4 regions of the Paenarthrobacter sp. TYUT067 genome follow, and region 2 is predicted to be linked to each of the others. Evidence: riboswitches for the same ligand, from Rfam matches in the RefSeq annotation. Region 2 holds a riboswitch; each other region holds the start of a gene.
The links. Region 2 has a riboswitch for thiamine pyrophosphate ahead of thiC (phosphomethylpyrimidine synthase ThiC). Riboswitches for the same ligand answer to the same signal wherever they lie in the genome.

Region 1 (7,916 bases), on a different contig from region 2:
CGACCTTGGGCGTACCCACGTCCTTCACACCATGGATGACCTGCCGCTGCAGGTTGCTAAGGTCCACCGCGTCATCGTCCAGTATGCCCAGGGTGCCCACTCCGGCAGCGGCCAGGTACAGCAGTGCGGGGGAACCAAGGCCACCGGCGCCTATGACCAGGACTTTGGCATTCTTGAGCCTGCGTTGGCCCAGGGCGCCAATTTCAGGAATGATGAGATGCCGGGAATACCGTTCCACCTCGGCCGGCGTAAGTTCGGCGGCCGGTTCAACGAGGGGCGGGAGGACAGCGGGCGCAGTAGCGTGGGCAGCAACAATTGAGGCCATACCCCAATCTATGCCTGCAGATGCCGCCCGGTCATATTACCCCCCGGTAGAGTAGTCATAACTGCGAAGGAAAGGCGGCAGACTGTGGCTGACGGCACACGGGCAAACGATGGGGCACCGGCCAGGCAGGAACGGGCAGGTACAACGCGTTCACCAAGGTTGCCGCGGGACGAGCGCCGCGCACAGTTGCTGACCGCGGCGCTGGAAGTATTCGTTGCCAACGGCTTCCACGGGGCAGCCATGGACGAAATCGCGGAGGCCGCCCACGTGAGCAAACCAGTGCTCTATCAGCACTTTCCCTCCAAGCGCGAGCTTTACATGGCGCTCCTGGACAGCCACCTTGCAACCCTGACGCAGCTGATGCTCAACGCCTTGAACTCCACCACGGATAACAAGGAACGCGTCAAGGCCGTCATGCGCGCTTACTACAGGTTCATTGCCGATGACGACCAAGCCCATCGCCTGGTGTTCGAATCGGACCTGATCAATGATGCCGATGTCAGTTCGCGTTTGGAGACTTTCAACAAAACGTTCGCGGACGCCGTGGCCCGTGTCATTGCCGAGGACACCAAACTGCCCCCTCTGGAAGCGCAGCTTCTTGGCCGTGGTTTGGCCGGAATGGCTCAGGTCAGCGCCAGATATTGGCTCGAAACGGACGGAAACCTGGACCTCGATGTGGCCAGCGATCTGATCTATCGTTTAGCTTGGCGCGGAATCAGTCGATTCCCCAAAGAGTCCTAGGCTACAAATAGAGGACTGACTTAACACTTGATTGGCTTGGAGGCCTTGCTGTGGAAGTAAAGATCGGCATTCAGAACGTTGGCCGTGAGATCGTGCTCGAATCCTCCCTGGATGCCGACGCCGTCGCCAAGATTGTGGCTGAGGCCGTGACCAAAGGCTCCGAGCTTCGCCTCACTGATGACAAGGGCCGACAGGTCATTGTTCCCGGCAACGTGCTGGGCTACGTGGAAATCGGCGCCGAGGAAACCCGGCGCGTCGGCTTCGGCGCTCTCTAGGGTCTTCCTACGTCTCGTCGTCCGCTAAGGAGTTTTCATGCTTTCTCTCGTCGTGGTGGTTCTGGCCACCATTGCCACCGGTTTCATTGTGTGGGCCAACGACAAGCGGCACGGCAAGTACGGGATCGCGTTGCCGGCCGGTGTCTCAGCAGCTGTGGGCACCCTGAGTTGGATCGCGTTCATCAGCGCCGGATTGGGCTACCAGCCTGGCGCAACGTGGATTCCGTGGGTCCTGCCTATTGTGCTCGGCACTGCCGCGGCGGTTGCCGTGGTGCTCTTTCTCGGCCGGACCAGGACCCAGCACGATACTGCGGCCCTCACCAAGGCGCTGCGGCTTTAGAACCTTAGACAGTAGTGACCGTCACCCCATGGTGGCGGTCACTACTGTTTAAGCCCCGGCACGACTTAAGCCCCGCACGACGCCGCGTGTGCGCCGAGGTTGTCGTTCTGAAATGAGTCGCCGAGCCCGGCTGCCACATTCCGAGGGTTCGGATCAGAGGAACTCTGCCCGGCCTTCCATCGCCGAGGACGCGAGCGCGTGCTCCCGCCGGGGAATCCGGCCTGCCTGCCGCGCAAGCCTACCGGCGATGACAGCGTGCTTGAAGGCCTCCCCCATCTGCACCGGGTTCTGGGCCCGGGTTACAGCGGTGGCCAACAGCACGGCGTCACAGCCCAGCTCCATGGCCAACGCGGCATCGGAGGCGGTTCCGATTCCCGCGTCGAGGACCACGGGTACGGAGGCCCGGGACACGATGAGTTCAATGTTGTGTGGGTTCAGGATGCCGAGGCCGGTTCCAATGGGTGATCCCAAGGGCATGACGGCGGTGGCACCCAGGTTCTCGAGCCTGAGCGCGAGCACGGGATCGTCATTTGTGTAGGCGAAAACCTTGAAGCCCCGGTTCACCAGTTGTTCCGTTGCATCCACCAGTTCCACGGCGTCGGGCAGGAGCGTGTGTTCGTCGGCGATGACTTCCAACTTCACCCAATCTGTCTCCAGCGCTTCGCGGGCCAGTTCAGCGGTCATCACGGCGTCCTTGGCAGTAAAGCAGCCCGCAGTGTTGGGAAGTACCCGGATGTTGTGGTCCACCAGGAGCTGGAACAGCGATCCCGTTTCGGCGGGTGAGTAGCGCCGCATGGCTACGGTGGTGAGCTCGGTCCCCGAAGCCAGGAGCGCTGATCCCAGGCCATCAAGGCTCGGCGCGCCTCCGGTGCCCATGATGAGTCGGGAACCGAATTCCACGCCGTCGATCGCCAGCACATCAGTGGTTCGAACGTCAATGTTTGCTGTTGTCATGGTTCAGCCTCCTTGGACTGCTGTTACGAGTTCGAGTTCGTCTCCGTCGGCCAGCGCCGTCACGGCCCATTGGCTGCGGGGAACCACCTCGGAGTTACGTGCGACCGCGACTCCCAGCTTGCCGCCGTCGGCCGCTTGACCGCGAGGGTCCAAGGCGCGGCCCGTGATCGCTGTGACCAGAGTGCTGACGGATGCGTCATCGGAGACTGCGTGATCGGTTCCGTTGAGTTTGATGTTCATGCTGTTTCCTTGGTGGGAGCGTGTGCTGCTGGTGTGAGTACTTGGGGAACTGAAGCGTTGCCCGCGAAGCGATCAGGCAGGAACGGAGCCCATCGAGGGTCCTTGGATCCGTTGATGAGTTCGCCCACGATCCTGGCGGCTACGGGAGTCAGGAGTACACCGTGGCGGAAGAATCCTGTAGCGATCACCAAGCCGTCAACGTCGCCGTGGGGACCGCTGACCCGTCCAAGCAGGGGGGCGTTGTCCGGAGTGCCGGGGCGGGCGCGGGCAGTTGCTTCAAGGAGTTCCAGTTCCGCCACTGCGGGGACCAGAGTTTGGGCATCCCTCAGCAGTTGATAGACGCCGCCGGCCGAGACTGCGTTGGAAGTCGCTGACAACCGGTCTTCGCGTTGCGTCGCTCCGATCACCACGGTTCCGTCGTCCCGGGGAACGATGTAAACCGGAACGCCTCGAACCATCCCCCGAACAGTGGACGTCACCAAGGGCCGGAGCTTTTCGGGGACGCGAAGCCGGAGGATGTCGCCATAGACCGGCCGCACTGGAAGGGTCAGTCCTTCAGGGAGCCCCGACACGTGGGATGCCCCCAGCCCGTTGGCCACCACAGTCTCCGCGGCAAGGACCACGACTCCGGATTCGAGTTCCACTCCGGTGACCCGCCCGCCATCCCGCAGCACACCGCGCGCCGGGGAAAGAACGGCGAATCCGTCATCGGCCCCGGGCACCCAGGAGGCGTCGTCAGGCGAATGGTTAGCCAATCCAGCCAGGATGCAGGCGGCGAGCTTTCGCGGATCCACTTGGTGGTCGGCGGGAATGTCGAAAGCGCAGGAAATCTGCGGGCTAAGGAGCGGCTCGCGGTTCCTCGCGTCCCGCAGGGCAAGAGGTTCGACTCCCAAGCCAGCTGCGAGCTGTACGTTCCTGAGGTCTGCGAGCGCCCTGCGGTCGGCTGCGTCGGCACCCACGGCGAGGGTGGGCGTCGTGCGGTATCCGCTGCCCGCTCCCCCCAAGTGCAGTCTGTCCACGAAGGAGGGCCACAGCCGGGAAGACTCAATCATCAATTCCAGGAGGTCTTCCTCCTGGTAATGCAGTTCGCTGACGGGTGCAAGCATTCCGGCGGCGGCGAACGTTGCGCCCGAGGCCGGGGCGGGGTCGATCAGCACCACTGAACGGCCAAGTCGCCGGGCTTCATGAGCGATGCCCAGGCCTATGATGCCGCCGCCAATGACGGCCACGTCTGCCTGGATGGGGGTATGGCGGGGATCTGCCATTGGTTTCCTTCCCTACGCCGGTACTAGCCGGATCAGGTCAAGCGGTCGGCGCTGAAGCCCTCTCAGCCGGACAGTCATATGACGAATGTCGCGGCTCCCGCAGCACGTGCCCAGTTTAGAGGAACTACTCTGGTTTCCATGACCCAGCCTGACGCCCTCGCCTCTGCCCGCCTCTATTTGTGCACTGATGCCCGTCAACGGCAGGGCGATTTTGAAGACTTTGTGGACGCCGCTTTCGCCGGTGGTGTGGACATCATCCAGCTCCGCGACAAGACGCTGGAAGCTGCCGAGGAGCTTGAAATGCTGGCCGTTTTGCGGAGCGTCGCACAACGGCACGGACGGCTGTGGGCTGTCAACGACCGGGCCGATGTTGCCAGTATTTCCGGGGCTCCCGTGTTCCACATCGGTCAGAAGGACCTGCCTCTGACGGCCGCCCGCACACTCCTGCCGAATGTCACCGGCATCGGTCTTTCCACCCACACACCGGAACAAATCGACGCGGCAATTGCTACCGCCCAAGGCCCCTTGGGACTGGACTACTTCTGTGTGGGTCCGGTCTGGGCAACGCCCACCAAACCCGGGCGCGCGGCTGTGGGTCCGGGTTTGGTCACATATGCCGCAGAGGCACAGAAACGTGCAGGCGACGTGACGACACTTCCGTGGTTCGCCATTGGCGGCATCGACCACAGCAACGTTGAACAGGTAGTCGCCGCGGGGGCCAGCCGCATCGTCGTCGTGCGCGCTATCACGGAGGCAACAGACCCGACGGCGGCAGCGAAGTCGCTGCTGCAGGCGTTGGACACCGTTGAGCCCTAGCCGGTCCTGAGCTGGCCGGCGTCTACGCTGTCAGGCCAAGGCCCGTCATCCGGCGGGAATGCTTCCCGGCGAGTTCCGTCGTCAGCCGTTTCACTTCAGCACGCGAGTCCCCTCCGCTTCTCAGCGTTGGGCCCAGCCGCGGGTGCTCCATGCCGACGCGTTGCGCCTGCGTCAAGGCCTCTCCCACCAGGCGGCGGCCCCACAGTGCAAGGCGCGATGCCAGGCGTGGGTCATCACTCAGGGCCCTCCTCAGCAGAACCCGAAGGACTTCAGTGGCTTGATCGGGGGAAGCCACCCGTTCAACAAAATGCTGCGTTTGTGGGTCAAGGAACATCGCGACAGCCCTGTAGAAGTCCGACGACACAGTGTCGATCACATAGGCCTTCATGACGGATTCGAACCAGTCTCCCGGTTTGGTGCGCTCGTGGAAATGGTCGAAGGAACGCTGGAACGGCAGCATCGCATGTTCGGGGTCGACCCCCATCTCCACCAATCGATCGCTGAGGAGCGCGAAGTTGCCGTAGGCACCCACAGCGATCTTCGCCAGCACTGACCTGTCATGAAGGGTGGGAGCATAACGGGAGTCCAGCGAGAGCCGTCCGAAAGCAGACAGCTCGCCATAGGCCATGGCTCCAAGCAACTCCGCTGAGAGTTCCCTGGCAGAGGCTGCGGCGTCCGGGGATATGCCCATGAACCCAGCCTATCCCTGGCCGGGCATGAGATTCCCGGGGTTTGCGTTCTGCTTCCGGCCTCGTTCCTACTAGGCTGGCTCGACGTGAGTTGACTGCCATGTGCCCTGCATACCGCCCGTCCTCCTCCTCGCACCCACTTCACTGAAGGAATTTCCATGAGTCACCCGAGTTACCCGCCCGCGCCCCAAAACGATGCCGGATCAGGAGTTCCGCAGGTCCCGGCCGCGCCTTATGCTTACGGCGGCCAGTTCCAAGGTGGAGCACAGCCTGGCTACCAACCCGGACCGGCTTCAGGCCCTTATGGAACTACGGGCGGGGCGGTTCCGGCCAAGTCCTTCATGACCACCTGGATTTTGGCGCTGCTTCTGGGTGGCTTGGGTGTGGACCGCTTCTATCTGGGCAAGATTGGTACCGGAATCGCGAAGCTGCTCACTGCCGGCGGCTTCGGCATCTGGTCCATTGTGGACCTCATCATCACCTTGACAGGAAACGCCCGGGACAAAGAGGGCAGGCCGCTGGCAGGCTACCTGGAGAACAAGAAGAAGGCGTGGATCATCACCATCGTCGTCTGGTTCGCTGGTGTGATCGTGGGAATTGTGTCCACTGTGCTGTCTTTCACCCTCTTCGCCGCTGCAGTCCAGCAGGGACGAACCACACCTGCTGCACCGCTCCCTTCCGCCAGTCAAGGGCCCCTGGTGCCCTCGCCTGGCACTGCCAACGAGGCGAACTCCTTCACCGTGGATGTTGATGACAGCACCAAGGTAAAGGTGGGCGTGGTCGATTCTCTTTACACCAACGAAATCCCCTCGATGTCGTACATGAAACCCGCCAACGGGGGGTTCCTCGTGGTGGAGGTGTCCTGGGAGACGCTGACGGGGACAAGCTTCGCTTCCTCAACGAACTTCCAGGCCTTCGACGCTGACGGAAAAGAAGGTGAGTTGCTGTTCCTCACTGAGGACCTGGGCAGCCTGCCGATGGGGAGCGTCGCCACGGGGGAGGTCAAACAGGGAGTGATCGCGTTCGACATCAAGAACGGCCCCACCAAGATCGTGGTCACTGATGTCTATGGCGATGAGGCCGCAACCTTCACGCTGACACCTCCGGCCGGTCAATAACCCACCCGGACAGGCTTACGCGCTCAAAGAAGGAACCCGCCGTCCCTCATGGACGGCGGGTTCCTTCGCTAGCGCGTCCAAGACTATCGGCCCATTTCGGGCTAACCTGAATTTCGTGTCACATCATCGGATAGCACCCAACGTCGACGACTCATCGGACCAGCTCGCCGCGGCCCTTGCCGCTCTCAGGACAGAGCTGGAACTCCCCGGTGAATACCCTGCAGACGCTGTGGAAGAAGCACAGCAGGCCGTAGACGCCCTCGAGCTTCCGGAACAGGACCTGCGGGACATAGCGTTTGTGACTATCGATCCGGCGACATCCACCGACCTGGACCAGGCCCTGTTCATCGACCGCACCGGTAACGGTTACACGGTCCTCTACGCAATCGCCGATGTTCCGTCTTTCGTGGCTCCGGGTGGGGCGTTGGACGCAGAAACGCGTCAACGCGGACAAACCTTCTACGCTCCTGACGGGCGGATCCCGTTGCATCCGGAAGTTATCAGCGAGAACGCCGGCAGCCTGCTTGCCAATCAGGATTGCAGTGCTTTCGTGTGGCGTTTTGACTTGGATGCCAAAGCCGAAGTTCAGACGGTCACCGTTGCCCGGGCTGCCGTGCGCAGCAGGGCCAAACTGAGCTACAAGGGCGCTCAACAGCAACTCGACGACGGTACAGCCCCACCCGTTCTTCAGCTCCTCAAAGAAGTAGGGCTCAAACGCGTTGAGCTGGAGCGGCAACGCGGGGGCGCAAGCCTGAACATGCCGGAACAGGAAATAGTTCAAGCCACCGACGGCGGCGGGTACAGGATCGTTGCTGCGCCGTCGCTGCCGGTTGAGGACTGGAACGCGCAGATATCCCTCATGACCGGCATGGCCGCAGCTCAGATGATGCTTGATGGCAAAGTGGGGATACTGCGCACCATGCCGGCACCTGACGATCGGTCGCTGCTCCATTTCAAGCGCCAGACTTCTGCACTCGGAAAGCCCTGGGACGGCCAAGTATCCTATGGCGAATATTTGCGGACCTTGGACGCGTCCGATCCCAAACAGTTGGCCATCCTGCACTCTGCCGGCATGTTGTTCAGGGGCGCCGGTTACACACCCTTTGACGGTGAGGTGCCCGCGGAGGTCATCCAAGCAGCCATCGGGGCTCCG
Region 2 (7,916 bases):
GGGTGGCTACAAAAACTTCGGCAAAGCCCATGGAAAGTACTCTCATTCCTTCGTGCTGACGGGGCGGCGGCACAGGATCCCGGAGGTTCCGTGCCGTCATGCCAAGCCTAGTGCAGCCGGGGGCGCGGACTGGTCCTCAGCGCACGGTGACGCGCAGCTTGTTCCGCCAAGGATCATCAAAGCGCAGCTCGGCACCGGTATGGTGGCTCTGCACACCGGCAACCTTGAGGCGATCAGCAAGCGCGGCCACGTCATCGGCGCCGGGGACTTGAATCAGGACCTCCCCCAGGCCCAGCGTGTCCTTTCGCGGGCCCGCTCCACGGCTGTTCCAGACGTTCATGGCCATGTGGTGGTGGTAGCCGCCCGCGGAGACGAAAAGCGCCTGGCCGTGCCAGCCTGCGGTGCGCTCGAAGCCCAGGGTTTCAACGTAGAACTTTTGCGCGGTCTCCACGTCACCCACCTGCAGGTGAACGTGCCCGACGCCGGCCGCCGACTCACGCTGCCCGGTCACGGCAGCTTCACTCAGGTGCTGCTGCAGGAATCGCTGCGGCGGGAGAGCAACGTTGTCCATGACAACGTTCTTGCCATCCCACTTCCAGAGGTCACGGGGCTTGTCGTAGTACAGCTCAATGCCGTTGCCTTCGGGGTCGGTGAAGTAGAACGCTTCACTGACCAAATGATCGGCGCTGCCTGCGAACGCGCGGGGTTCGTATTCGGCTGCCGTGGCAATGGTGGCGGCCAATGAGGGCTGGTCCTCGAACAGAATGGCCGTGTGGAACAGGCCGGCTTCGCCCCGACCCGGAATCTGCAGGCCAGCCGCGGGAGCGAGGTGGACGACCGGCTTGCCGACACGCCCCAAATACAGCCCGCCGTCTTGCTCGGCCACCACGTCCAGGCCAAGGGCCCGCTGGTAGTAGTCACTCATGACCTTCATGTCGCCCACCTTGAGCATGACGGTGCCCATGGTGAGTTCGGCAGGCAGAAGATCCTGGCTGGATGATGAGGTCATGTGAAGCTCCCGGTTCCGAGGTGGCCGCTTATCGGCACCTTCTTACCTATCTAAATTACTTGAAGCTTCAATTTATTCCTAACGCACGACGTTCCCTCGAATCACGATGTGCCGGAGTTCGTCCATAGTCCGCAGCTGACGCCGCGGATCCTCACTGCAGAGCACGACGTCGGCGCTGGCCCCTTCACTGATGCCCTCGGCTCCCAGCCACGCACGGGCACCCCAGGATGCGGCGTTCAGGACCGCCGCCGGCGGAAGGCCGGCGTCGTGCAGTTCCTTCATCTCCTCCGCAATCCGGCCGTGCCTGATGACGCTGCCGGCATCAGTCCCGGCATAGATCGAAACCCCCGCTTCGAAGGCCGACAACACACGCTCATGGCGACGCTCCCACAGACGCAGCATGTGGTCCGCGTACTTCGGAAACTTTGGCTCTGCCTGCGCGGCAATATCGGGAAAGGTAGCGATATTGACCAACGTTGGAACAATCGGCACCGACTGCTCCACCAAGCGGGGAAGGTGCCTCGGGAGGAGACCGGTAGCGTGCTCAATGCAATCGATATTGGCATCGAGCATGTCGTCAATGGTGTCCTCAGCGAAACAGTGAGCCGTGACCCTGGCACCTTCATCATGCGCCGCTGAGATGGCATCCTTCACGGTCCTGGCCGGGAAGGAAACCGCGAGGTCACCGACGTCGCGATCTATCCAATCGCCCACTAGTTTCACCCAGCCATCGCCGTCCCGGGCTTCCTTTCGTACGGTCTCAACCAGTTCAGCGGGCTCAATTTCATGCCCCAGGCCGCGGAGGTACCGCCGGCTCCGCGCAATATGCCGGCCTGAACGGATCAAGCGGGGCAAGTCCGATCGCTGCTGTACCCAGCGGGTGTCCGAGGGCGATCCGCAATCGCGGATTAACAGCGTCCCGGCGTCGAGGTCTGCTTGGGCTTGGGCCAGCGTGGCGTGCTCATCAACGGCTCCTCCAACACCGAGTCCGACATGGCAGTGAGCGTCAACCAAACCCGGCAGGACCCAACCGTTCAGCACTCTGTCCGGCGCAGAAGCGGGACGCTGGAACGTCAAGGTGCCGTCCACTGACCATAGCCCCTGGCGCTCTTCGTCCGCCGAGACGAGCACGGGTCCACTGAATTCGATGATGTTGGCCATGGCAAAAGCGTAGCCGGGGTGGCATGGCAGAGCCGGTTCCCACCATGTGACTGGGCGGTGGTTCGTAGCTGTGGTAGCTTCGTCTACGACCACACGGGAGCCCTTGCAGGGGCTGAGATCGGACTGATGCAGTCTGCGACCGTTGAACCTGTCCGGGTAATGCCGGCGAAGGAAGTGAGTATTCCCTTGAGCACCGCAGAAACACAGCACAGCCCTGTCCAAAATCAGTTCGGCATGGACCAAAAACAGTCCGTCACGCAATCGTTGCAGTCCCACTCGTTGGCGTGGCTGGAAGATCCGGACAACGGCATACGCGTCCCCGTCACCGCGATCGCCTTGGAGCCCTCCCCCAACGGGCAAGCCAATCCACCTTTGCAGGTTTACCGAACAGCAGGCCCGGGCAGCGATCCGGTGGTGGGGTTGGAGCCGTTCCGTGCACCGTGGATCGAAGCCCGCGGAGATACGGAAGCCTATTCCGGTCGGCAGCGGAGCCTGCTCGACGACGGCAAGTCCGCGGTCCGGCGTGGGGCAGCGTCAGCGGAGTGGAAGGGCGCGCAACCCGTGCCGCGCCGCGCCGTGGAAGGTAGGACTGTCACGCAGATGTACTACGCGAAGCAGGGAGTAGTAACTCCTGAAATGCAGTTCGTCGCCTTGCGGGAGAACTGCGATGTTGAACTCGTCCGCAGCGAAGTTGCCGCGGGAAGGGCGATCATCCCGAACAACATCAACCACCCCGAATCCGAACCAATGATCATCGGCAAAGCTTTCCTGGTCAAGATCAACGCCAACATCGGAAACTCAGCGGTCACCAGCTCCATCGCCGAGGAAGTGGACAAGCTGCAGTGGGCTGCCAAGTGGGGCGCTGACACGGTGATGGATCTCTCCACGGGGGACGACATCCACACGACGCGTGAATGGATCATCCGCAACTCACCTGTCCCGATCGGAACAGTCCCTATCTATCAGGCCCTTGAAAAGGTTAACGGCGAGGCCAACAAGCTGACGTGGGAAATCTTCCGCGATACCGTCATTGAGCAATGCGAGCAAGGCGTGGACTATATGACCATCCATGCGGGCGTTTTGCTGAGGTACGTGCCGTTGACCGCCAACCGGGTCACGGGCATCGTTTCGCGCGGCGGGTCCATCATGGCCGGTTGGTGTCTGGCGCACCACAGGGAGAACTTTCTTTACACGCACTTTGACGAGCTCTGCGAAATCTTTGCCCGGTACGATGTCGCGTTCTCCTTGGGAGACGGGCTGCGTCCCGGTTCCATTGCGGACGCAAACGACGCCGCGCAGTTCGCCGAGTTGGACACCCTCGCAGAGCTGACGCAGCGGGCGTGGGAGTTCGACGTCCAGGTGATGGTGGAAGGCCCCGGGCATATTCCCTTCCACCTGGTGCGGGAGAATGTTGAGCGCCAGCAGGAACTGTGCAAGGGTGCGCCGTTCTACACCTTGGGTCCACTGGTTACCGACATCGCCCCCGGCTATGACCACATCACCTCGGCCATCGGCGCCACGGAAATTGCACGCTACGGCACCGCGATGCTCTGTTACGTGACTCCGAAGGAGCATTTGGGGCTGCCCAACAAGGATGACGTCAAGACTGGCGTCATCACGTACAAAATCGCGGCGCACGCGGCTGACCTCGCCAAGGGACATCCGGGAGCTCATGAACGTGATGATGCGCTGTCCAAGGCGCGGTTCGAGTTCCGCTGGAGGGACCAGTTCGCCTTGTCCCTGGACCCTGTCACCGCAGAAGCTTTCCACGACGAGACGCTGCCGGCAGAACCGGCAAAAACCGCTCATTTCTGCTCCATGTGCGGACCTAAGTTCTGTTCGATGCGCATCAGCCAGGACATCCGCGACGAATACGGTTCGGCAGAATCCCAGGCTGCAATCGCAGGAATGTATAACGGGATGCGCGAAAAGAGCGAGGAGTTCCTGGCTTCAGGGGGAAAGGTGTACCTGCCGGAGCTTCACGTCCCCGCGAACCAAGGCAGCAGCTCAGGAGGCCTGAACTGACATCGCCCGGCCCACATCCGCGATGAACGAGCGGATAGCCTGGTCGCCATCAACGGAATCCTGGGGCCGGTGTCCGCCCGCTGCCACGCGGCGGAGGGCACCGGTTTCCTGGAGGTAGCCGGCAATTTCCTCGTAAAGCGGCTCCCATCCGCCGGTGAGAACCAAAGTGGGAACCCCGGGAACAATGTGGAGCGGGGCCTCCCATGGTGGCGCCTGGAGCCTGAGCCTGCGGGCGGAACGCCGGGCTTCCGCAGTGTCCAGCCCACCCGTTTCAGCAGAGAAAGCACGGCGGAAATATTCACGCTGGTAATCGGCGTCATTGAGCTGCGTGCGGGCGTCGAACAGCGGTTCCATGAGTGCCCGGTGGGAACCCGTAGCCGGAAGCTCAGCAGTCAGGGACAAACATGCTGGCTCCACCAAAGTGAGTGAATGCACCAGCTCGGGGCGTTCGATTGCTGCCAGCATGGCGGAGATGGCGCCTTGCTCGTGTGCCACGATGTGGCCTCCACCGGAGTCAATCAAGGCATTGATCACAATGGCAACGTCCGCCGCCACATTGGATTCCGTTGGTTCGGCGACGGCATCAAAGCCGTGCCGCCGAAGGAAGAGGGCATCATAAGCGAGGGCCATGCCATGTTGCTTCGGCCATGCCGCAGCACCGAAACTGCCCAGGCCGTGAACGAAGACTACGCGCTGCTTATGCATTGGTTCAGCCTATTCCACGGCTCTGACATCCCAAGGGCCGGAAATCCCGGCTCCTTGGGAAGCACTACTTACTTTCCGAGGAACTTGTCGAAGCCCTTGGGGAGATTCAGGGACGACGGATCGAAGTCCGCGGCACCCTGTCCAAAAGCCGCGCCCGTGGGTGCTGCCGAGGCCGCGTTGGCCCGCTTGGCCTCAGCGTCACGCAGTTCCTGTGCCGCCTTTGCGGGGTTGCCCGAACGAGCCTTCTTCTTAGGGGCGTTCTTCCCGTTTTTGCGCCCGCCGCCAGGACCACCGAGACCAGGCATCCCGGGCATACCCGGCATGCCGCCGCCCTGAGCGAGCTTCTTCATCATCTTCTGGGCCTGCGCGAACCGCTCCAACAGGCCATTGACCTCGGACACGTGCACACCGGAACCCCTGGCGATACGGGCACGGCGTGAGCCGTTGATGATCTTCGGAGCAACACGCTCATGCGGAGTCATGGAGCGGACGATCGCCTCAACGCGGTCGATCTCTTTTTCGTCGAAGTTCTCCAGCTGCTGACGGATGTTCTGCGCACCCGGCATCATCATGAGCATCTTCTTCATGGAGCCCATGTTGCGGATTTGCTGCATCTGGGCGAGGAAGTCGTCCAGGGTGAAGTCTTCCTGATCAGCGAACTTCTTCGCCATCCGGGCGGCTTCGTCTTTGTCCCACGACCTCTCGGCCTGTTCAATCAGGGTGAGGACGTCGCCCATGTCCAGGATGCGGGAAGCCATACGGTCCGGGTGGAAGAGCTCGAAATCATCCAGGCCTTCACCGGTGGAGGCAAACATCACCGGCTTACCAGTGACGGACGCGACCGAAAGCGCGGCACCGCCGCGGGCGTCGCCGTCGAGCTTGGACAGAACGATGCCCGTGAAGTTAACGCCTTCATCGAAGGCCATCGCCGTGTTAACGGCGTCCTGGCCAATCATGGAGTCGATAACGAAGAGAACTTCGTTGGGGATGATCGCCTGACGGATGCGGCGGGCCTGATCCATCATCTCGGCGTCGACGCCGAGACGACCGGCGGTGTCAACAATCACGACGTCGTGCAACTTCTGACGTGCTTCCTCAACACCGGCCTTGGCGACGGCTACGGGGTCGCCCGCAGGGTGCTCGAGCTCGGACGTTGCACCGGGGTGCGGAGCGAACACCGGGACGCCCGCGCGCTGTCCCACCACTTGGAGCTGGGTCACGGCATTGGGGCGCTGGAGATCACAAGCCACCAGCATGGGGCTGTGGCCCTGGGACTTGAGCCACTTGGATAGCTTGCCTGCAAGAGTGGTCTTACCGGCACCCTGGAGGCCGGCGAGCATGATGATGGTGGGGCCGGTCTTGGCCAAACGAATACGGCGCGTTTCGCCGCCGAGGATCTCCTTGAGTTCCTCGTTGACGATCTTGACGATCTGCTGGCTCGGGTTCAACGCTCCCGAGACTTCGGCGCCGAGGGCACGTTCGCGGATGCGGCCTGTGAACTCGCGGACCACGGAAACTGCAACGTCCGCATCCAGCAAGGCACGGCGAATTTCACGAACTGTGGCATCGACGTCAGCCTCGGTGAGGCGGCCCTTGCCACGAAGGTTCTTGAAGGTTGCTGTCAACCGGTCAGAGAGTGAATTGAACACGCGCCGTGCACTTCTTTCGATGGTCTACGAATGGCGGCCAATGCGGCACGCCATAGTCCTGATCATTCTTGCCCCGGCAAACCTGCCTCAGCCAACAATTCTGTTTCGACTACGGGACTCGACTATCTAGGGTACCAAGTCGCACCTGCAAGATGGCATGCTGGCACAGTGACCAGCAAAACAACTGTAAAAACGTTGCTCATCCTCGGCGCGTCCGGGGACCTGACGGGCCGGCTGCTTCTGCCCGGCCTGGCCGGACTCCTGGCTACCGGCCGGGCGCCCGGCCTGCGATTGGTGGGGGCGGGTTCTGACCCCTGGTCCCCCGAACAGTGGCAGGAGCGGGTCAATGGCGCCTTCGCTGCGGCGTCAGCTACCGCCGATGCCGAGGGGCGCGCTGACGTGGCTGCTGTCGCCTCCAGCACTGAATACCATCAGGTGGATGTCACCGCCGACGGCCCCTTGGCGGACCTGCTCGCGCAGCTGGAGGGGCCCATTGCCATCTACTTCGCTCTGCCCCCGCACGTCAGCCAAAAGGCCTGCGAGGTCCTCCACCGGGATCAGCTACCCCCTGGAACGCGCCTGGTGATGGAAAAGCCATTTGGCTCGGGATCAGAATCTGCGCACGAGCTCAATAAAACACTTGCTGAGCTGGTTCCCGAGGACCACATCCACCGTGTGGACCACTTCCTGGGTAAAGCCACTGTACTGAACGTCCTGGGACTACGCTTCGCCAACAGGTTCCTGGAGCCCGTCTGGAACCGGGACCACATAGAAAAGGTGGAGGTCATTTTTGATGAGGACCTGGCACTGGAGGGCCGGGCCCGGTATTACGACACTGCCGGCGCCCTGCGGGACATGATCCAGAGCCATCTGCTGCACATCATGGCATTCCTGGCGATCGACGCCCCGGCCACCATCGAGGAACGGGACCTGCGTGACGCCGTGGCAACCGTCCTGCGGGCCAGCAGCATCAAAGCTCCGTACAGCGAATCCACTGGCCGCGCCCGCTACACGGCGGGAACACTCGGCGAACGGACAGTTCCGGATTACGCTGCCGAAGAGGGTGTAGACCCTTCCCGCAATACCGAAACCCTGGCCGAAGTCCGGGTGGAGATCGACAACTGGCGGTGGAAGGGTGTTCCGTTCATCCTTCGCTCGGGCAAGGCCCTGGGACGCCGACGCAAGGAAGCTGTGATCACCTTCCGCCCTGTCCCCCACCTTCCGAAGGGATTCTCAGGCGTGGACTCCCCCAACCAGCTGCGGATCGGTTTCGGACCCGACGTGCTGGAATTCGACATCGACGTCAACGGACCCGGCGACATTTTCACGCTGGACCGGGCAAGTCTGGTGGCGCAGCTCAGCGCAGC
Region 3 (7,916 bases), on a different contig from region 2:
GCGTTGGCGAGGGCTTGACGTTCAAGGCCTTCTGCTGTGTCCGGAGCGTCGACAGTCCTAGTCGTCATCACCGGAATCCAGGTGACTTTCCTTCACTGCCTGCGCGCGCCGACCACTGACGGATTCGGTCCAGATACCAGCCTTGCGCTCCGCTTCGAGCTCGGCCCTCGCGGCAGCCTTGGCCTCACGGCGCTCGATCTGCTCATCGCGCTTCTGTGAACGTGTGGGACGGTCACCGATGTCCGCGACGCGGATGTCAGTCCCGCGGGGCGTTGCAAGGAGTTCAGCGCCGGCCATCATGGTGGGCTCCCAGTCGAACACCACGCCATCGTCTTCACCGATGACCACGGTGTCGCCGGGCTTGGCGCCAACCTTGAACAGCTCAGTTTCCACACCAAGCTTGGCAAGACGATCGGCAAGGTAGCCAATGGCTTCCTCGTTGGTGAAGTCAGTCTGCTTGACCCAGCGCACAGGCTTTTCACCCAATACGCGGAACAGGGGCTCGAGGTTCTTCTCCTCGCGGCGGATTTTGAATCCGGACTCGTTGACGGCGCGCGGACGCAGGACGGGAGGTGCCACCTTGGGAGGCGCGGTCTGCACGGCGTTACGTGCTGCTTGGACGATCTCAGCCATGGCAAAGCCGAGCTGACGCAAACCTTCGTGGCTTGTTGCCGAGACTTCAAAAACTCGGTATCCGCGGGCTTCAAGGTCCGGACGGACGAACTCGGCCATATCCTTGCCGTCAGGAAGATCCACCTTGTTGAGGACTACCAACTTGGGGCGCTCATTCAGTGGCACCACTTCACCGTCAACGCCGGCATAGCTCATGTCTACCGCGTACTTCTCGAGTTCGGCTTCGATGATGGCGAGGTCGGAAAGGGGATCACGGTCTGATTCAAGGGTTCCGCAATCAAGGACGTGAACCAGCGCAGCGCAGCGCTCTACGTGCCGCAGGAAGTTATGGCCCAAGCCCTTGCCTTCGCTGGCGCCTTCGATCAGGCCGGGAACATCGGCGATGGTGAAGCGCACGTCGCCGGCCTGCACCACACCAAGGTTGGGAATGAGGGTGGTGAAGGGATAGTCGGCAATCTTGGGCCGGGCAGCAGACATGGCCGCAATGAGGCTCGACTTACCGGCAGAGGGGAAACCGACCAAGGCGATGTCTGCGATGGACTTCAGTTCCAGGACGATGTCGCTGGATTCACCTTCGATGCCCAGCAGGGCAAAGCCCGGCGCCCGGCGCTTCTGCGATGAAAGGGATGCGTTGCCGAGGCCGCCTTGGCCACCAGCGGCCGCAATGTACTCAGTGCCCTCGCCAACGAGGTCAGCCAGGACTTCGCCGTCCTTGGTCTTGACCACGGTGCCATCGGGCACGGGAAGAATCAGGGTTTCACCGTTCTTGCCGCCTCGCCAGTCACCCATGCCTGGGCCGCCGTTGGTGGCGTGGCGGTGGGGAGCGTGGTGGTAGTCGAGCAGCGTTGTGGTCTGGGCGGAGACGCGAAGGATGACATCGCCACCGTTGCCGCCGTTGCCGCCGTCAGGGCCGCCGAGGGGCTTGAACTTCTCACGCTTGACAGAGACACAGCCGTGGCCGCCGGTTCCGCCGGATACGTGCAGGACTACCCGGTCTACAAAGCTCGCCACGTGGATCTCCTCAGTTGCTGTCTTACAGCGTTTGTTGCTGTTGCCAGCGCTGTTGCAAAAACCAGTGCGCTACGGCGCCCTAGTCGATTGTAATGCGGTTAAAAGAACGGTGGAGCGGGCCGTTTGGCCCGCTCCACCGGTTCAGAACTTGTTGTTACTCTGCAGCTGCAGCAGCAACAATGTTCACTACGCGACGGCCGCGGCGAGTACCAAACTCAACCGCACCGGCCTGCAGTGCGAACAGGGTGTCGTCGCCACCGCGACCGACGCCTGCACCCGGGTGGAAGTGGGTTCCACGCTGGCGAACGATGATCTCGCCAGCGGAAACTACCTGACCACCGAAACGCTTGACGCCCAGGTACTGAGCGTTGGAGTCACGACCGTTGCGAGTGGAACTCGCGCCTTTTTTGTGTGCCATGTGAAATGCCTGCCTCTAAATTTCTGGGGAAACTGAAAAACCTGAACAGCGGTAACGAAAGTTACGCGATGCTGGTGATCTTGATCTTGGTCAGTTCCTGACGGTGACCCTGACGCTTCCGGTAGCCGGTCTTGTTCTTGAACTTCTGGATGACGATCTTCGGACCACGGAGGTCTTCGAGGATCTCAGCCGTGACCTTGACGTTGGCCAGTTCCGCAGCAGCGGAAGTGACCTTGTCGCCGTCAACCAGGAGCAATGCGGGCAGCTCAAGCGTGCTACCGGCTCCACCGGGGACGCGGTTCAGCGTTACGTAGTCTCCAACGGAAACTTTTTCTTGGCGGCCGCCTGCGCGGACAATCGCGTACACCACTTGGGTACTCACTTCTCTCGACGTTTATTACAAAATTTGCGTGCGGAACCTTGAACCGGAATCAGGCCTGGTTCGCGCTGTGCCTCAACGCCGTGGACTTCTGATCGAAGCCCGCGAGTCATCCCATGAACAATTCCAAGGGGCATAACCCAAGTGTTGGCGTAAGCACCGAAGATCAAGATTACGCTAGTTTGACCTTCGTCTGCAAATGAGGCCGAGTCCGGAGGCTACCTCGTGACTTGCGTCACCAGTTGATACGGACTCTCCCGGCACCGTGCCCATACAGCCTACCGTGTTTGCGCGAGATTAACGCGATTCGGCCAGCGACGCGCGGAAGTGTCCCCGCAATCGCATCTAATCCGCCCAAGGGAACCCTGCCAAAGTGACGCCCGGCAAACTCAGGCAAACAGCCTGGGAGCATCGAAGAATGCGGTCTCGTAACGGCAGGACTGGGTGAAGGCCTCCATCATCGCGGCCCTCTCCGTATCAGAAGCCGCGACCGCCGCAGCATCCGTGAGGCTGATCGCTTTCCGCGTTGCCGCGGCGAAGTCCTCGTCAGCGTAGGTCGTCAGCCAGTCGGCATACGCATGGTCCGCCGCGGCGCCCGCATTCAGGTAATTGGCATGGAGCTGCCGCCCCACCTCCGCGTACAACCAGAAGCAAGGAAGTATTGCGGCGAGAACCACGGCGTAACTGCCGGAAGCGGACGTTGCCAGCAAATGGTCCACGTAGGACTTGGTGACCGGCCCCAGTGCGGTCGGCGCTTCACGGCTGCTTAGCCACGTCCTGTGCAACTCCGACTCTACCTCCAGGCATTGCTGCGATGACCTGGCCCAGAACAGTTGCTCTTCTTCCGTGGGGGCCAGGGCGCCGGCACGTGCCAAGACCCGGGAGTACCCGTTGAGGTAGATCGCATCCTGGGCGAGGTAGTAAGTGAAATCACGTTCTGGGAGTTCTCCGGATTGGAGTTGCTGAATAAAGGGAAGTCCATGAATGGATTCGAGTTCCGGAACGGCCGCCTCCCACAAAGCCGCAGCGAAGGCGCCCGGGGCTGACGCTCGCTGGAGGTGATGGAAGTGATGCACCGGACCGTTCCCCCGGCCTACCTGGAGTTCCGCCGAGGCTGTCAAAGCTCCGAGTAGCCAGGGCTTTACTTCCCGCAGTGATGTTTCCCAGTTGCCCGTGCGGGCCTGGACGGTGGCCAGGGCGGACGAAAGAGAGCAACCGGTTCCGTGGCTGTTGCGCGTCGCCACGCGGGGACCTGATACCTCCACAACATCCCGTGACAAAAGCCCTGTGGTGTTCACCAAGGCATCCGGGCATTCCGGGCCCGGCAAGTGGCCACCCTTGACCAGAACTGTGTTTCCGTACTCCGCAGCAAGCCGCTTGCCTTGCTCCAGTGCCGAAGCCCAGTCTGCTGCCTCAGGCTCCCCCAGCAGCATGGCAAGCTCAGGAACATTGGGAGTAATGAGGTGGGCCAGGGGTAGCAGTGAACGCAGGGCATTCTCCGCGGACTCCCGCAGCAGCCGGTCGCCACTGGTGGCCACCATCACCGGATCAAGAACCACGACGGCGGGGCGCACCTCTTCGAGCCAGTCCCGGACCTGGGCAATGACGGCAGCATCGCCGAGCATTCCGATCTTGACGGCATCAACGATGATGTCGCCGCTAATTGCTTCCAGTTGTTGACGCAGGAAATGCGCCGGAGGGACGTGGACTGCGCTCACCCCCACTGTGTTTTGCGCGGTGAGAGCCGTAATGGCAGTCATGCCGTACCCACCCAACGCTGCAATGCTCTTCAGGTCCGCCTGAATTCCGGCACCGCCGGAAGGGTCCGAACCGGCAATAGTGAGAACGCGCGGGACCTGGCGGGCTGACGTGTGAGCGTCCAGCGGGTATACCGAGTGGAGCGGGTACACAGATGAATGTAGTGATGCAGCCATGAGGACATCCCTTCGCCGGTGCTAACCGGACAGGTTCAACGGGTCTGGATCTCAGCCGGGCCCATCGCCCGGCACCCCGTGTCAGTCCCCTAGCCTAGCCGGGAAGCCTGGTGCTGCAGGTACCGAACCATCCGGGAGCCCGGATGTGACCGTGGAACGCGTCCCCCGCCAAGGATTCAACGCAACGTAAAAAGGGCCCTGCGCTCCCGCCAGATGCAGGTAGCGCAGGGCCCTTTGAGCCGATGTTGGCCGCGGAGAGCGGCTCGGCCGTGACTAAAGCTCCGAGGCTGGAACCCCGACTCCTAGAATGATGGGCTCGGAGGCCGGCGCCTTCTTGACTGGCTCCACGGGCGCCTTGGCCTCATGGGACGAGCCCTGGGGGGCCGAGGCCGTCACCACATGGTGCTCGACGCTGGTTTCATTGGCCGCACCCTGAGCCCGGCTGGCACTGCGGTTGCGACGACCACGACGACCCCGCGGAGATGCCGAAGCCTCAGGATCTTCCTCAACCCGCGCCGGTGCGTCAGCCTTCCGGGCCACAGCAGGCTCCTGTACGGCCAGCGGAGCGGGTTGTTCCTCAGATGCCGGAGCGGCGCCAAGGTGGGAGAACGCTTCTGCCAGGAGGTCCAGGCTCATGGCAGGCTTGTTTGCCTGCGGTTCCTCGTGATGCTCCACGAACGGCAACGCAACTTCTTCTCCGCCGAAGCGCAGGACCGGAGTGGACCTGGCTTCCTGGGCGGCTGCATCGCGGTTGGCGGCTTCATGTGCTGATGCCCCCGCTTCGTTGCCGGCTGAGGTTCCAGATCCGGCGTCGGCCGTCCCTTGGTGTTGGCCGGCCGCCCGTGCCTGCTCTTCTGCACGGTGAACTTCGTCGTCGTGCAGGTGCGCGGCGTGCGCCGCAGCGGCAATGGTTGCCAGGGCAGCCCTGGTGGCCTCCGCCTTGGCCTGCCGGGCAGGATCCTGCGGTTCAGTCGGGGTCGCGGGGGCAACCGGGGTAGTCGTCGTCGTATGGACCTGTGCAGGGGTTTCGGCTACGGCCTGTCCCCCACCCTTCCCGCGGCGGCGTTTGCGTTCCGTCCGTGCAGCGGGCTGCTGTACCTCGGAGTGCGGGCGGTGTTGCTCGGCTGCCACCACGTTGGCGCGCCGGTGTTCAACGGGCTCGTCATGAGTGACGACGCCACGTCCGGCGCAATGCTCACACTGCTCACCGAATACCTCAAGAAGGCCGGTGCCCATGCGCTTACGTGTCATCTGGACCAAGCCCAGGGACGTCACCTCGGCCACTTGGTGCTTGGTGCGGTCCCGGCCCAGGCACTCCACCATGCGTCGCAGGACGAGGTCGCGGTTGGATTCGAGGACCATGTCGATGAAGTCGATGACGATGATGCCGCCGATGTCGCGCAGACGGAGCTGGCGCACCACTTCCTCGGCCGCTTCAAGGTTGTTTTTGGTGACCGTTTCTTCAAGGTTTCCACCGCTGCCGGTGAATTTGCCGGTGTTGACGTCCACCACAGTCATGGCCTCGGTACGGTCGATGACCAACGAACCACCGGACGGGAGGAAGACCTTACGTTCCAGGGCTTTATGGATCTGCTCGTCGATGCGCCATGCAGCGAAGATGTCCTGATCCTTGGTCCACTTTTCGAGGCGGCCCACCAGATCAGGGGCAACGTAGGTTACGTATGCCTCGATGGTGTCCCAGGCGTCGTCACCGGAGACGATCAGCTTGGAGAAGTCCTCATTGAAGACATCACGGACCACCTTGATAGTGAGGTCCGGTTCGCCGTACAGCAGTTCAGGGGCAAGGACCTTGGTGGAGGAGGCCTGACCTTCGATGCCTTCCCACTGGGCACGCAGACGGTTGATGTCGTGCGTCAGCTCTTCTTCCGACGCACCCTCAGCGGCTGTGCGGACAATGACACCTGCGTTTTCCGGCAGGCGGTCCTTCAGGATGCGCTTGAGTCGGTTGCGTTCGACGTCGGGCAGCTTGCGGGAGATGCCGGTCATGGAACCACCGGGCACGTACACAAGGTAGCGGCCGGGCAAGGAGATCTGGCTGGTGAGGCGGGCACCCTTGTGACCCACGGGGTCTTTGGTGACCTGAACCAGGACGGAGTCTCCGGACTTCAGGGCGTTCTCGATCCGGCGCGGCTGGCCTTCGAGGTTGACCGCGTCCCAGTTGACTTCACCGGCGTACAGGACGGCGTTGCGGCCGCGTCCGATGTCCACGAAAGCAGCTTCCATGGACGGCAGCACGTTCTGGACCTTGCCCAAGTACACGTTGCCGATCAGGGAGTCCTGCTGGGTCTTGGACACGAAGTGCTCGGCGAGCACACCGTCTTCCAGGACACCGATCTGGATTCTGTCGTCGCGCTGGCGAACGATCATTTGACGGTCCACCGATTCGCGGCGGGCAAGGAACTCGGCCTCGGTGATGACCTGGCGGCGGCGGCCGGTCTCCCGGGACTCACGGCGCCTCTGCTTCTTGGCCTCCAACCGGGTGGAGCCCTTGACACCCGTCACGCGGTTTGACGGAGCTGTCTCGGTGATGGGGCGGGGGGCACGGACGCGGGTGACCGTGTTGGGCGGATCATCATCCGCGCCGCCCGTCAGTTCAAGATCCTGGTCTCCACGACGACGACGGCGACGACGACGAGACGTCACGCCTTCCTCAAGGGCTTCAGGTGCCGGCGCTTCTTCATCGTCAGTCTCGGTGCCGTCCTCGGCCTCGTTCTCATCGCGTTCGGTTCCGCGGCGACCACGGCGGCCACGGCTTCTGCGACGACGACGGCTACCAGCGTCTTCCAGCTCGCCGTCGGCAGGGACTTCGGCTTCTTCTTCGGGCTCCTCGGCTTTTTCTTCAACCGGGGCAACGCGGGGAACGGTGGTGAGGTCCGGGGCCTGGAAGATCATGGACGTGATGGAAACCGGCTCCATGAACAATGATGTGGAGGCGGCAGCAGCGGCTTCCTCGGCGGGTTCCTCGGTGGCGGCTTGGGCTTCAGTCTCGTCAGCAGCTGCTTCAGCGGCAGGTGCCTCGGGCTGGGCCTTTTCCGGCGTCGTGCTGTCCGCCACGGCTTCCGCAGCTGCGGGTGCCTCGGCTACCTCAGCTTTGGGCTTGGCAGTACGACGGCGGCGGACCGGCTTTTCGGGGGCAGGTTCGGCCATCGCTTCGGGCGCGGCTTCTGCGGCGGCTTCGGGCGCGGCAGTGGCGTCATCCCCCAAACCGGGCAAAGGCTCGGCAGGCTCTGCCTTCTTGCGGGAGCGGGTGCGGCGCACCGGCGCTTTGGTGGCCTCCGGGGTCGCTTCCGGCGCCGGCGTGTCAGCCGCAGGCGCCTCTACGTCAGCAGCAACCTTGGGCGCTGCCTTGCGCCGGGTCCTGGTGGCTTTTTTGGGCGCTTCCGCAGTTTCCGCGGGAGCTGCCTCGTCATTAACGGCTACAACCTGGTCATTATCCATATGTGGCAACACTCCTGCCCCAGCGACGCCGCCACATCCGGCGCCCAGTGGAGCAAATATTGTCAAAACCCGCAGGCGTTGA
Region 4 (7,916 bases), on a different contig from region 2:
TCGGCGTGTACATCGTGGTGGTGGGGTTGGCGCTGGATGTCCTCCGCAGCCTCGGCGCCGAAATCGACGAGCACTTCGAAGGCAAAGGCGCGCCGCTCGCGGATGAAGATGCCGCCGAGCATCCCGAACTTGCCCACGAAGCCGCTGAATCCGCTGCGCTCGGGAAGGGTAACGCATGAGCATCAACCTGACCCTGCTGATCGTCATGGGCGTGCTGTACGCCTGCGGTATCTACCTAATCCTGGAACGCAGTCTGACCCGAGTGCTGTTGGGTTTGATGCTGCTGGCCAACGCAACCAACATTCTCATCCTGAGCACCGGAGGGTATGCAGGCCTTGCGCCGCTGTTCAGCAAGGAAACGGCCCCGGAGGCATACAGTGATCCTCTGCCGCAGGCACTGATCCTGACGTCGATTGTCATTTCCTTCGCGGTGACGGCCTTCATGTTGGGCATTATTTACCGCACGTGGGTCCTGGCTCGTCAGGATGAGATCCAGGATGACCTTGAAGACGTTCGCGTGGCGAAGACGCCGAGCTTCGATGCCGAGGACGATGCCATCGTGCCGCTGGAAACCTCGGAATTCGCGGTCACTCCTGCCAGCCCGGCGGATCGTGACAAACCGGACGCCACAGAGACCCCCAACACGGCAACAACCCGGGAAGGAGGCAGCGCGTGAATCTCGCGAACCTGTCGCCGCTAGCTGTCCTCCTACCAATTCTGGGTGCTGCCCTGGCGTTCTTGCTGATCCGCCATCAAAGCGCGCAGCGGGTGGTGAGCATTGGCATTCTCAGTGCAACCCTTCTGCTCGAGTGCCTGCTCCTGATCTCCGTATGGGATGGGGGCACCACCTCGGTCACTTTGGGCGGATGGCTGCCCCCGTGGGGTGTGGTCCTGGTAGTGGACCAGTTCTCCTCGCTCATGCTGGTGGTCTCTACCGTGGTGAGCCTTGCGGTGCTCATCTACGCAACGGGTCAGGGTATGGCCGACGGTGACCAGGAAGCCCCGGTCTCAATCTTCCACCCCACCTATCTGATCCTGGTGGCTGGCGTGTCCAACGCCTTCCTCACCGGTGACCTCTTCAACCTCTATGTCGGTTTCGAGATCCTGCTGACAGCAAGTTACGTGCTGATGACGCTGGGCGGAACGGGGCCGCGTATCCGGGCCGGTGTTACGTATGTGGTGGTTTCCGTGGTCTCGTCCGTACTGTTCCTCATTGCGATCGCCATGATCTACGGAGCCACGGGAACCATCACCATGGCGGACCTGGCCATCAAGCTGGCCGAGCTGGACCAGGGCACCCAGAACCTCCTGCATGTGATGCTGTTGGTGGCGTTCGGCATCAAGGCTGCAGTCTTCCCACTGTCTTTCTGGCTTCCTGACTCCTATCCAACTGCTCCCGCCCCAGTCACCGCCGTGTTCGCAGGATTGCTGACAAAGGTGGGTGTCTACGCGATGGTCCGGACAGAGACGCTCTTATTCCCAGGGGACACGCTGAACGTCCCACTGATGGTGGTGGCGCTATTGACCATGATTGTCGGAATTCTGGGTGCCTTGGCCCAGAGCGACATTAAACGTCTGCTGTCCTTTACCTTGGTGAGCCACATCGGTTACATGGTGTTTGGCCTGGCCATGAGCTCAGTGGCAGGTTTGGGCGCCGCGGTCTTCTACGTAGCCCACCACATCACCGTCCAGACCAGTTTGTTCCTGGTCACCGGCCTCATTGAGCGGCGTGGTGGCAGCTCGTCCATAGACCGCTTGGGTGGCTTGGCCAAGCTCTCCCCGCTGCTGGCCTTGTTGTTCTTTATCCCCGCGATGAACCTGGCGGGCATTCCGCCGTTCTCCGGCTTCCTGGGAAAGCTGGGGTTGTTGCAAGCAGGTGTGGAGCTGGGGACGCCGTTGGCGATCACGTTGGTGGTGGGCGGCGTGGTCACCAGCCTGCTGACACTGCTGGCGATCGCCCGTGTCTGGAACAGGGCGTTCTGGCGCAGGCCCGAGGACGCTGAGTATCCGGACCCCGTGCTAAAAACGCCCGGGAACGTGGGAGTACTTCCACGGACCATGGTGGGATCCACAGCTGGACTGGTGGTGTTCGGCGTGGCACTGACCGTCTTTGCAGGCCCGTTGTTCAAGGTCGCTGACGGCTCCGCAGGAATCATGCTGGACCGTTCGGCCTATATTCACTCGGTCCTCGGAGATTCGGTTGTGGTGCCGCCGCTGGTTCGAAGGGATGACGTGCAGACGGGGGATGCCAAATGAGCCGTAAACCGATCTCGTTCCGCACGGAACTGCCGCTGCTCATCTGGTTGGTGATCGTATGGGGTGCCCTGTGGCGGGACTTCAGCCCCGGGAATCTCCTGTTCGGCGCCTTGATTGCCGTGCTGGTGGCCAAGTTCTTCTACCTTCCGCCCGTCGAGCTCAGCGGCAGGTTCAACATTCTTCGCGCCATTCCCTTTGCGCTGATGTTCCTCGCCAAAGTGGTGGCAGCGAGCTTCCTGGTGCTGTACCTGGCTGTCGCAAAAGGGCCCAAGGTCCGCAGCGCCGTCGTCGCCGTTCCGTTGCGGAGCCATTCCGACCTCATGGTGACGGCCACCGGCCACGTGATCTCGTTGATCCCAGGCTCCCTGGTGGTGGAGGTGGACCGCTCCACTTCCACGCTGTACCTGCACGCACTGAACATTTATGAAGAGGCGGATATCGACAAAATTCGTCAGGAAACCCAAGACATCGAAGCAGGATTGATCCGCATTATGGGTACACGCGAAGAAGTCGAGGCGCTCAAGGCCGAACAACGGCCAGGGCTGGAAGGGGCGGCGCTGTGAAGGAAGTAGTTCTGGTGGTTACCGCCGTCATCCTCAGCCTGGCGGCCGCAGGTGCGATTGTCCGCATCGCCGTCGGTCCGTCCCTTCTGGACCGTGTTCTGGCATCAGATGTTTTGCTGGCCATCCTGGGCGCTGCCTTGGCGATTGACATGGCGCTGAACAAGCACCTGAACAACCTGATGCTGCTGGTGGCTCTGGCAGTGATCGGTTTTATTGGCTCGGTGACCGTTGCAAGGTTCGTGGCCGAGCGAAGGGAACAGAGCAATGAATCCTGACGCTTCGGGCCTTGACTCCGTCATTGATGCTGTCACCGCGGTGTTCCTGGTGGTGGGCGCGCTGATGTCCCTGGGCGCAGCCATTGGCTTGTTGAGGTTCCCGGACCTCATGAGCCGCATGCACGCAGCCACCAAACCGCAGGTCCTGGGTCTGTTCCTCATGCTGGCCGCGATTGGACTTCAGATGCGGACATGGTGGGTGTGGCCGGTTCTGTTGGTGGCATGGATCTTCCAGCTCCTCACAGCACCAGTGTCAGCTCACATGGTTGGCCGTTCTGCCTACCGCACCAAACATGGACACCGGGAGAAGCTCACCAAGGATGAACTGGAGGCCGTGGTCCAAAGGGCGGCTGCCGGCCAGGAACCGCGGAGCGACAGCTAGCAGCAGCAACGACGAACGCCGGGTCACCTGCAGGTGACCCGGCGTCGTGGTTTGGATGCCTAGACGATGTCGTGGCTCTTGGCGAAGCGCGCGATGGCCCGCTGGGTGCCCCGGCTCGCCAGGACTTGGATGAGCGTGCTGACAAAGGCGGAGATCAAAGCGAAGGTTAAGGCCGAGCGCAGGCTGGTTTCTGCGTCGTCATGACCCAGGGGCGGCTTGTTGCCTGTTGCCTTTTCCCACCCTTTGTTGACGAGTTTGGTGCCCACGAAGCCTGCCCCGAGGCTTACTCCGGCACCGATCAGCTTAAAGAAGAGGTTCATGTCCCCAGCCTAGCTGGCTACACCCATCGCACGCGTTAGCGACGGTTTTCCCGCTCCTTAAGGAACGCTGCCATGGAGCCCACCGGCGCCAGCACCGGGACGACGCTGTGCTCGGCCGTCCAAACCTGGTCAACTGTTCCGAACCCGGCAAGTTCCTTGAGGAGGTAATAGGTTGGCGGCATCAACTTCAAAGTGCCGGCCGCTTCCGCTGCAAGAATCTCCGCCACAGGCATCCACAATGATTGCCAAGCCTCGGTTGTTTGGTGTTGGGGCGTAGCACCAGCTGTTGGCTTGGCAATGTAGAAGAAGGTGTCGAAGCGCTTGGGCATGTCCGCGGGCGTGATCCAGTTGGCCCACGGGCGGAGGTGTCCGGCTTCGATGGTGAGCCCGGCCTCCTCCTGAACTTCGCGGATGGCCGCAGTGAGTATTCTCCCGGCGTTCCTCACGGCTTCGGCAGGATCCGCGCCCACGGAGCTCTGGTTCCATTCTGACGCGTGGCGTTGAAGCAATTCCTCCGGGTAGTCCCACCCGGACCCGTCCGCGGAGTCCACACGTCCTCCCGGGAAGACCACCATTCCGGCCGCGAAGTCCATGGTGCTGACCCTGTGTTGGACGAAGGCTTCGAGCCCGGCAGGGGCATCACGGAGCAGGATGACGCTTGCGGCCAGACGTGGTTGGGGCACAGCGCTATGGGTGGTGGGAAGGTTCGTCATGACGTGTGCCCCTTTGCCGCGGTGAAGTCTGCTGGTTCATTCTCTCAGGTCCCGTTGTGTGGCCCGGTGTGCATGGAATGGTGTGGGTTTAGGGTGCAGAGTGGGCCTCGCAACGCGCACGGGGGTCAGCACTGTGCTCCGCCGCGGCTGATTGTGACTGAATGCCGCCCAACGGACCAGCGCCCGCCGCGGACTCAGGTGTAAACTGAACCAGCCCATCAGGGCAGATTTGATAACGACAGGGGAGCGCCGCCGTCGGACTCTGCAGAGATGCAGGAGACGCGAGGGCGCTGAGAGTGCGGATAGCCGCAGACCCTCGAACCTGATCCGGTTAGTACCGGCGCAAGGGAGTCGAGCTTCTCAGAGTGTCCGGATCCGGGCGGCGCAGGCCAGCTGGATGACGGGTAGCACTTTCCCCTCCTGTAACCTCAGGAGGCAGAAAATGACCACGGTAAACGTGAAGAAGACCAGTTATAACTGGCGTGTTGTAGACATTGTTGTGGCGGCTTTGATCGCCATTGCCGGCGGCGTGATTTTCTGGGCATGGTCCCAGGGCGCCGCACTGGTCTCCATCCCCATGAATGCGACGTATCCGCCGCTCACCGGTCTGATCGCCGGCGGCTGGATGATCCCTGCGGTCCTGGGCATGCTCATTATCCGCAAGCCGGGTGCAGCGCTGTTCTGCGAGGCTGTTGCCGCCACGGGTGAGCTCATCATGGGTTCGCAGTACGGCACCACGGTGCTCATCTCCGGCATTTTGCAGGGCCTGGGCGCCGAACTCATCTTCGCGGCGTTCCGGTACAAGAAGTTCAACCTGCCCACTGCTCTCCTTGCGGGCGCCGGCGCGGGTCTCTTCTGCGGCCTAAACGACTCCTTCCTGCCCTGGGGCTGGAACATCGCTTACGAGGCCATCGACAAGCTGGCCTACATCACCTTCACCACGATCTCCGGGGCGATCATCGCGGGCGCACTCTCGTGGATTGCGACGCGCGGGCTGGCCAAGACCGGGGTGCTGAGCTCCTTTGCCTCGCGCAAGGCCGCTTCGGAGCCAGTCTTCAACTGATGTCCGCGACACTTAGCGGCGCGGTGCAGCCTGCTGCCATCTCCGCCGAGGGCTGGGGGTGGCGGCATGCAGGCCGGGCCCAAGCTGCCATTGAGGGCCTGGACCTTCGGATTGAACCGGGGGAGCGCGTGCTGCTGCTGGGTCCTTCGGGTGCGGGCAAGTCCACGCTCCTGCATGCCCTTGCCGGGGTTCTGGGGGACGAGGAAGACGACTCGGATGAGACCGGCTCCCTGCTGATTGACGGCGTCGCGCCCCGCGAGCAGCGTGGCCGGGCCGGGCTGATGCAGCAGGACCCTGAGACACAGGTGGTCCTCTCGCGCGTGGGTGACGACGTCGCCTTCGGCGCGGAGAACCTCGCCGTCCCAAGGGACGAGATCTGGGAACGCGTCCATGAAGCGCTCGACGACGTGGGGTTGCGTACCGCGGCAGGCGGCGGTTTGGCGTTGGATCACCCGACGGCGGCACTCTCCGGTGGACAGAAGCAGCGCCTGGCGCTGGCCGGCATTTTGGCGATGCGACCCGGCCTGATCCTGCTGGACGAACCAACAGCAAACTTGGACCCGGCGGGCGTTCTGGAGGTCCGGGATGCGGTAGGGCGGTGCCTGGACAAGACCGGCGCCACCCTTGTTGTGGTGGAACACCGAGTGTCCGTGTGGAAGGACCTGGTGGACCGGATTGTGGTCCTGCAGCCAGGGTCAACAAAGGCGGCGGGCTCGGACGGCTTGGGAGCGGGCCGGGCTACAGGGGGCGTCCTCTTGGACGGGCCGCCGGACCAGGTACTTTCTGAAGCCCGCACCATGCTGATGTCAGCCGGCGTCTGGGTGCCGGGATATGTTCCGGCGACCCGGGAACGGCGGAATGATCCCCACGCCGAACCCCACACCGCGCAGCTCCTCCTCGCGGCGCAGGACCTCGCAGTTTCCCGGGAAAAGCCACGACGCAAGAGGTTCAAGACCATCCCACCCGTGCCGGTTCAAACGGGCATCAGTGCACAGGTCAGGGCAGGCCAAGCGCTGACCATCACGGGTCCGAACGGTGCCGGCAAATCCACTTTCGCGCTCACGTTCGCCGGCCTTCTTGCGCCGGTGGACGGCAAGGTCAGTGCCGCCGTCGACCTTTCCCAGGGTGCCGGTATTGACCCGTACAAGTGGAAAGCCGAGCAGTTGATCTCCCGCATTGGCACGGTTTTCCAGGAACCTGAGCACCAGTTCGTCACAGGCAACGTCCTGGATGAGCTCATGTTTGGTCCAAAGCATCTTGGCCACGGCGAGGAACGCGTGGATGAACTGCTGGAGCGGTTGCGGTTGACGCACTTGGTGGATGCCAACCCGTACACGTTGTCCGGCGGGGAGAAGCGGCGGCTCTCGGTGGCCACGGTGCTCGCGGCCCATCCGAAAGTGCTTGTCCTGGACGAGCCCACGTTCGGTCAGGACGCCAACACCTGGGCAGAACTGGCGTCGTTCCTTTCCGAGCTGCTGGACGCTGGAACCGCGGTGGTCTCCGTGACCCACGATCAGGAATTCAGTGCCGTACTCGGCGGAACGGAATTGCGGCTCGGCCCGGTCCAACAGGGTGAAGCCACACGTCAGGAAGCGGGTGCAGCATGAGGGACGCCTTGAACCTGCGCGGGAACCATGCCCTCCTGACCAAAGCCAACCCGTTGGCCAAGTTCGTATCCGTTTTCCTGATTTCCTTGGTGCTGGCCCTGTCCATCGACTGGGTCTCGGCCTCCACAGCACTGGTTGCGGAACTGGCGCTCTTTCCACTGGCCGGACTCACTCTCAGGCTTCTGTGGCAGCGGGCCTGGCCCCTGATCATCGCGGCAGCGATCGGCGGCTGGAGCACCGCGATTGTGGCGGCGGACAGCGGAGCTGTGCTGCTCGACGTCGGACTCTGGTCCATCAGTGAAGGTTCCCTGGAGCTGGGGCTGGGTTTCATGCTGCGCGGTTTGGCGATTGCGTTGCCGGCCATTCTCCTGATGACCTGCACCGATCCCACCGACTTGGCTGATGCCTTGGCGCAGAAAGCAAAGCTGCCACACCGCTTTGTCCTGGGGTCCCTCGCGGCGATGAGGCTGGTGGGGCTCATGGCCGAGGAATGGCAGACCATTGGCATGGCCCGCCGCGCCCGTGGGGTGGGTTCACAAGGCAGCCCGTTCCAACGCCTGAAAGCAACCCTCGGCCAGAGCTTCGGGCTCCTGGTCCAAGCTGTTCGCAGGGCTTCCCGGCTGGCTGTGACCATGGAAGCGCGCGGTTTCGGCGGGGGCCGGCGGACGTGGGCGCGCGAATCTACGTACTCGCTGTTGGATGCGTGGGTGGTCCTTGGCGGACTGGTGATCGCCGCC

Region 1: another riboswitch for thiamine pyrophosphate. It lies ahead of thiO (glycine oxidase ThiO); the one in region 2 lies ahead of thiC (phosphomethylpyrimidine synthase ThiC).
Region 3: another riboswitch for thiamine pyrophosphate. It lies ahead of thiD (bifunctional hydroxymethylpyrimidine kinase/phosphomethylpyrimidine kinase); the one in region 2 lies ahead of thiC (phosphomethylpyrimidine synthase ThiC).
Region 4: another riboswitch for thiamine pyrophosphate. It lies ahead of MOD31_RS10075 (ECF transporter S component); the one in region 2 lies ahead of thiC (phosphomethylpyrimidine synthase ThiC).

What each region holds. Positions count from the first base shown of each region.
Region 1 is NZ_JAMOIT010000018.1:71,710-79,625, reverse strand. Features, by position in the region: gene moeB (molybdopterin-synthase adenylyltransferase MoeB) at 1-325, opposite strand, end outside; gene MOD31_RS16485 (TetR/AcrR family transcriptional regulator) at 332-1,066, shown strand; gene MOD31_RS16480 (DUF3107 domain-containing protein) at 1,117-1,341, shown strand; gene MOD31_RS16475 (hypothetical protein) at 1,379-1,681, shown strand; gene MOD31_RS16470 (thiazole synthase) at 1,835-2,635, opposite strand; gene thiS (sulfur carrier protein ThiS) at 2,639-2,875, opposite strand; gene thiO (glycine oxidase ThiO) at 2,872-4,140, opposite strand; TPP riboswitch at 4,133-4,251, opposite strand; gene thiE (thiamine phosphate synthase) at 4,279-4,956, shown strand; gene MOD31_RS16450 (ferritin-like fold-containing protein) at 4,979-5,647, opposite strand; gene MOD31_RS16445 (TM2 domain-containing protein) at 5,804-6,763, shown strand; gene MOD31_RS16440 (RNB domain-containing ribonuclease) at 6,879-7,916, shown strand, end outside.
Region 2 is NZ_JAMOIT010000002.1:303,326-311,241, reverse strand. Features, by position in the region: gene MOD31_RS02900 (hypothetical protein) at 1-46, opposite strand, end outside; gene MOD31_RS02895 (VOC family protein) at 137-1,009, opposite strand; gene MOD31_RS02890 (amidohydrolase family protein) at 1,088-2,170, opposite strand; TPP riboswitch at 2,254-2,361, shown strand; gene thiC (phosphomethylpyrimidine synthase ThiC) at 2,405-4,195, shown strand; gene MOD31_RS02880 (alpha/beta fold hydrolase) at 4,178-4,900, opposite strand; gene ffh (signal recognition particle protein) at 4,969-6,549, opposite strand; gene MOD31_RS02870 (glucose-6-phosphate dehydrogenase) at 6,580-7,916, shown strand, end outside.
Region 3 is NZ_JAMOIT010000020.1:60,461-68,376, reverse strand. Features, by position in the region: gene proB (glutamate 5-kinase) at 1-68, opposite strand, end outside; gene obgE (GTPase ObgE) at 58-1,644, opposite strand; gene rpmA (50S ribosomal protein L27) at 1,799-2,062, opposite strand; gene rplU (50S ribosomal protein L21) at 2,124-2,432, opposite strand; gene thiD (bifunctional hydroxymethylpyrimidine kinase/phosphomethylpyrimidine kinase) at 2,831-4,375, opposite strand; TPP riboswitch at 4,366-4,464, opposite strand; gene MOD31_RS17405 (Rne/Rng family ribonuclease) at 4,649-7,834, opposite strand.
Region 4 is NZ_JAMOIT010000009.1:88,325-96,240, reverse strand. Features, by position in the region: gene MOD31_RS10115 (Na+/H+ antiporter subunit A) at 1-179, shown strand, start outside; gene MOD31_RS10110 (Na(+)/H(+) antiporter subunit C) at 176-676, shown strand; gene MOD31_RS10105 (Na+/H+ antiporter subunit D) at 673-2,256, shown strand; gene MOD31_RS10100 (Na+/H+ antiporter subunit E) at 2,253-2,819, shown strand; gene MOD31_RS10095 (monovalent cation/H+ antiporter complex subunit F) at 2,816-3,094, shown strand; gene mnhG (monovalent cation/H(+) antiporter subunit G) at 3,084-3,476, shown strand; gene MOD31_RS10085 (DUF4235 domain-containing protein) at 3,536-3,796, opposite strand; gene MOD31_RS10080 (NUDIX hydrolase) at 3,832-4,509, opposite strand; TPP riboswitch at 4,740-4,876, shown strand; gene MOD31_RS10075 (ECF transporter S component) at 4,952-5,572, shown strand; gene MOD31_RS10070 (ABC transporter ATP-binding protein) at 5,572-7,179, shown strand; gene MOD31_RS10065 (energy-coupling factor transporter transmembrane protein EcfT) at 7,176-7,916, shown strand, end outside.